Regions from separate parts of the Chryseobacterium sp. RLHN22 genome, predicted to be linked through region 1. Evidence: riboswitches for the same ligand, from Rfam matches in the RefSeq annotation. Region 1 holds a riboswitch; the other holds the start of a gene.
The links. A riboswitch is a leader RNA that binds a small molecule or an ion and turns the genes downstream of it on or off. The one in region 1 is predicted to bind S-adenosylmethionine.

Region 1 (2,467 bases):
CTAAAACCGACACATTATTTATGCTGTAAATCTGAGAAACTTTCCCTGATTTTCTTTCTGCTTCAAATTCATCAATTAGGCAATTGACCGCTTTTTCAGAATCACTTTCCTGAACAAGAATAGAAATCCCGTTTTCGATCGCCTGCTGGGAAATTACTCCCACACTGATTCGCGCCAACGTAAGCGCTTTGAAAATTCGTCCGTCAATCCCGATTTCGCCTAAGAAATCTTCCCCTTCAAACTTGATGATTGATCTGTTTTTTAAAAATTTTATTTCGTTAGCATTACTTTTCATCTTCTACAAAATATTTTTAATGATAGTATTTAATTGTTCGTATTCCATTAAGAAGGCGTCGTGCCCATGAATTGAGGTGATCTCGTGATAGAAAACATTTTCCTTTTTTTCTTTCAACTTTTGAAAGCACATTCGAATTTCAGAAGCGGGGAAAAATAGATCTGTATCAACGGAGATCATGTGGATTCGTGCCTGGATTTTTTCCAAATGATCTTCCTTGGCATTTATATTCATCAGTAAATGATTCATCAGCTTATAAGCTTTTAAACTAAATCTTTCGTTTAAAGCATTTCCGTGATAAATCAGCCAATCTTCGGACTCTAATCTATGTTTTTCCTGACTGTATCTGTTCTGAAATCTATCATTTAACGATTCCGGCGTTCGGTAGCACAGCATTGCATGAATTCTGGCTTTTTGTAATGGTTCATCATTTTGATTTAATAAAAATTTCTGAACTAAACATTGTGCATGAAGCCAATCGTGGGTTTTAAAATCGCAGGCAATAGGAATGAAAATTTCAGCAAGATTTGGTTGTTTTACCAACATTTCCCAGCCGATTCCGCCTCCTAAAGAACCTCCAACAATGGCGTGTAAACTTTTAATATTTAAAATTTCAAGACCTTTTAAAAAGATATTGGCCATATCTGAAGGCGTGAAATCTTCGTAATCATCAATTAAAAAATCATCAAATCCGTTTCCGGGAATATTGAAACATAGAACTGTATATTTTTGGGTATCGATGACCTGATTTTCACCAATTAATTGTTTCCACCATCCCCTTTCGCCCGAAACATTGGAATTTCCGGTTAAGGCATGATTAACTAAAACAATCGGCGAAGAAAACAGATCCTGCCCGAAAATCTGATAGTTCAGCGGGATATCATATTCCTTACCGGAATTAGTTTGATACGAAAAATTAATATGTTTAAGTTCTGATTTCAATTCTATTATTTTTTAATAATACAATTGAAAATGCCACAGGAAATGGCTGAAAAAAGATTCAGTAGTTATCTGTCCAAAATAATTTTGGTAGAACGTAGCACCTTCATTGCTTGCGCAAAGGGTTGCTAAGGTTTCACAGGGTCTAATCCCTCAACCTTTCTTGATAACATTTTCAATATTTTAATGAACGAATGGTGCAAAGATAAAACTTTTCTTTCAAATATTTATAAAAATTTAATTTAACATTACAAACACCGATAAACAAAAGGTTTTCAGTAATACATTAATTATAATTCAAATATAACGAGTTGGAAATTTTTAGCAAAAAAACTAACTTCGTAATGAAAAATGTTGAAATATGAGTACCGAAAAACAAAGATTACAAGATAAAGACTGGAAAAATTGGGGACCATACGTCAGCAACCGACAATGGGGAAATGTGCGTGAAGATTACAGCCCGAACGGGAATGCATGGCATTTTGCAAATCATGATATTGCCGAGAGCCATACTTATCGATGGGGAGAAGAAGGTATTGCAGGAATTTCGGATACCAAACAACTTTTTTGTTTTGCCCTTTCATTCTGGAATAAAAAAGATAAAAGAATAAAAGAACGTCTTTTCGGATTGAGCAACCCGCAAGGGAATCACGGCGAAGATATTAAGGAAATTTTTTATTATTTGGATAATACGCCTTCTCACAGCTATATGAAGATGGTCTATAAATACCCGATCAACGAATTTCCTTATGAAGATATTGTAGCAGAAAACGCAAGGCGTTCAAAAAAAGAGCCTGAATACGAATTATTTGACACCGGAATTTTTGATAATGATGAATACTTTGACATTTTCATAGAATACTGTAAATCTGATGCTAATGACATTTTAATCAGAGTTACGGTTTGCAACAGAAGTGACAAAGGAGCTCCAATTGTTGTGTTGCCAACTGTCTGGTACAGAAACAACTGGAAATGGGGTTATAATGAATACAAAGGTCAGGTAGAAGCAGGAAAAGAAGGCTGTATCAATGTTTTACATGACAGTATTCCCATCAAAAAGTTTTACTCAAAAAATAGAAATGCAGAACGCGTTTTTTGTGATAATGAAACCAACCATCCTAAACTTCATGGTACCCCAATAGTAGAAGATGCTTATTACAAAGATGGAATCAACGACTATATTATCCATCAATCAAATACCATAAACCCTGAAAAAAGAGGAACGAAAGCAGC
Region 2 (2,467 bases), on a different contig from region 1:
TACAGGTTGGAACGGGACAGGAAAGAGAATTTCATTAAAAGATACAAGAGCAATTATTGATGCGATCATCGATGGATCAATCGAAAATGCTGAGAAATCAACACTTCCGATTATGAATCTTGAAATTCCGACGGCATTGCCAAATGTTTCTGAAGGTATTTTAGATCCTAGAGATACATACAGCGATGTTGCAGAATGGGAAGAAAAAGCAAAAGATCTTGCTGCAAAATATATCAAAAACTTCGAGCAGTACTGTGGTAATGACGAAGCCAAAAAGCTGATTGCTTCTGGTCCTCAATTGCAGGAACAGACCATTTAGAAATAGTGAAGAAAGGCTCATCAAATTGATGAGCCTTTTTTTATTTTTTATGACGAAGATAATCTGCGCAATCTCCAAAATCTGCGCGAGAAATTTCACGCAATCATCTGTGAAAATCTGCGTAATCTGTGGGAAATAAAATCAAGATTTCAAACTCAGAATCGCCAATCGATATCCATCCATACCAAAACCGGATAAAACCGCATCGGTATTCGCCGCCGTTACAGATTTCTGACGAAACTCTTCTCTTTTATAAATATTGCTGATGTGAACTTCCACTTTCGGCTTTTGAATATTTTTTAAACAATCCGCAATCGCATAAGAATAATGCGTGAATGCTCCGGGATTGATCACCAATGCATCAAAATCATCTTCCTGCAATCTGTTAATCAGCTCTCCTTCAATATTCGACTGATAATATTGAATTTCATGGGAAGAAAATTCAGATTTTAAATTTTCCAAATAATCTTCCATGGTAGTTGTTCCGTAAATTTCTGGTTCTCTTGTACCTAGCAAGTTCAGATTCGGGCCGTTTACTATTAAAACTTTCATCCTATAAAATTAAAAAGTTTTTCCGTCAGTTCGGGTGTTTTTCGAAATGAAATGAAGAAAAATGTATTGAGAACTTTTAAAATAAAATTAATATTAATTTGAAAATAATAGCTAAACGATAACTTCACTCATCTTTAAACCTCAATTTTACCATTACATTATTTTTAATGATATTTCTCATATTTGAAAATTTAACATTTTTTATAACTGTCTATAATTGATGTTTTTAAAATAAAATTACGTTAATTTTTATAAAAATTGTATTTAAAATTTTAAAGTCTACTTGTTTTGTAGACTTTTTGTTTTTAGATTTGCAACGGCTTATAAAGAAAGATGGAGGGAACTGACCCGATGAAATCTTAACAACCTGCATTAAGTAAGGTGTTACATTCAGCCTTGAAAAAGGAAAGATGAGCAAAGTGTTAATCATGATTATTGATGCTGTTTGCTGTCTTTTTTATAAAAGGCTAAAATTTAATTAGCAGTAAATAAAATGGATTATGATTAGCAAAAATTTAATTAATTCTAAAATTTGGATTCCGCCTGTTGCCGCATTTTTCTTCGGGATTGCGAATGTCAACGGACAGGAAACTAAAAAAGACACTCTTAGGGAAAAAGAGATTGATGAAGTGGTGGTAGTGGCTTACGGAAAAGCTAAGAAAACAAGTTATACAGGTTCTGTAGCAACGATTTCTAGCGAAAAAATCAACAATAGACCCGTTACAAATATCACAAAAGCTTTGGAAGGGCAGGTTCCTGGTCTTCAGGCAGTAAGTGCTTCTGGGCAGCCGGGTTCTACAGCTTCCATTAGAATCCGAGGGATCGGTTCTGTAAGTGCATCAAGCAACCCATTATTCGTAGTCGACGGAATGCCTTTTGACGGAAATATCAACTCTATAAGCCCCAACGATATTGAGTCAATCAGCGTTTTGAAAGATGCTACAGCGAGTTCATTATATGGTTCCAGAGGAGCAAACGGGGTCATTATTGTTACCACAAAATCAGGTAAGAAAGGTGAGGCAAGAGTAAACTTTAATATAAGCCAGGGTTTCTCGAGTCGAGCGGTAAAGGATTATGAGCAGGTAAGCACAGATCAGTATTTCCAATTGTATTGGGAAGCCTTAAGAAACGGATATAAATCGAGCCAGGTTTCTTCTCAGCAGGCTGCGCAAATGGCAACCGACAATTTGGTTAATGCTTTGGGCATCAATCCTTACGGTTCAAAATTTCCGAAACCGGTGGGTACAGATGGCAAACTTTTGTCCGGAGCCACTCCTTTGTGGAACGACGACTGGAGGGATATATTACAGCGTGTTGCTTCCCGAAATCAGGTGGATCTGGATTTCAGCGGGGGAAACGAAAAAAGCAATTATTTTTTCTCTTTGGGATATCTGGATGATAAAGGAATTGCGATAGGTTCCGGCTTCAGGAAATATAGTTCAAGATTGAAAATCAATTCTGAAGTCAAAAAATGGTTGAATGTCGGAGCAAATTTAGCCTACACCAACAGTCTTCAGGAAGCGCCGCCTTCATCAGATTCCAGAACGGATAATATCATCAATGCGGCGAGAGTGATTCCGTCTTTCTATCCTTATT

Region 2: it holds a riboswitch for S-adenosylmethionine, as region 1 does, so the genes downstream of both, ACR1PN_RS15935 (SusC/RagA family TonB-linked outer membrane protein) here and ACR1PN_RS02420 (alpha/beta fold hydrolase) in region 1, are expected to answer to the same signal.

The regions. Positions count from the first base shown of each region.
Region 1 is NZ_JBPCHW010000002.1:19,327-21,793, reverse strand. It holds gene ACR1PN_RS02425 (ACT domain-containing protein) at 1-295, opposite strand, end outside; gene ACR1PN_RS02420 (alpha/beta fold hydrolase) at 299-1,237, opposite strand; SAM riboswitch class I at 1,300-1,407, opposite strand; gene ACR1PN_RS02415 (MGH1-like glycoside hydrolase domain-containing protein) at 1,596-2,467, shown strand, end outside.
Region 2 is NZ_JBPCHW010000017.1:84,180-86,646, reverse strand. It holds gene pckA (phosphoenolpyruvate carboxykinase (ATP)) at 1-319, shown strand, start outside; gene ACR1PN_RS15940 (type II 3-dehydroquinate dehydratase) at 461-871, opposite strand; SAM riboswitch class I at 1,190-1,288, shown strand; gene ACR1PN_RS15935 (SusC/RagA family TonB-linked outer membrane protein) at 1,372-2,467, shown strand, end outside.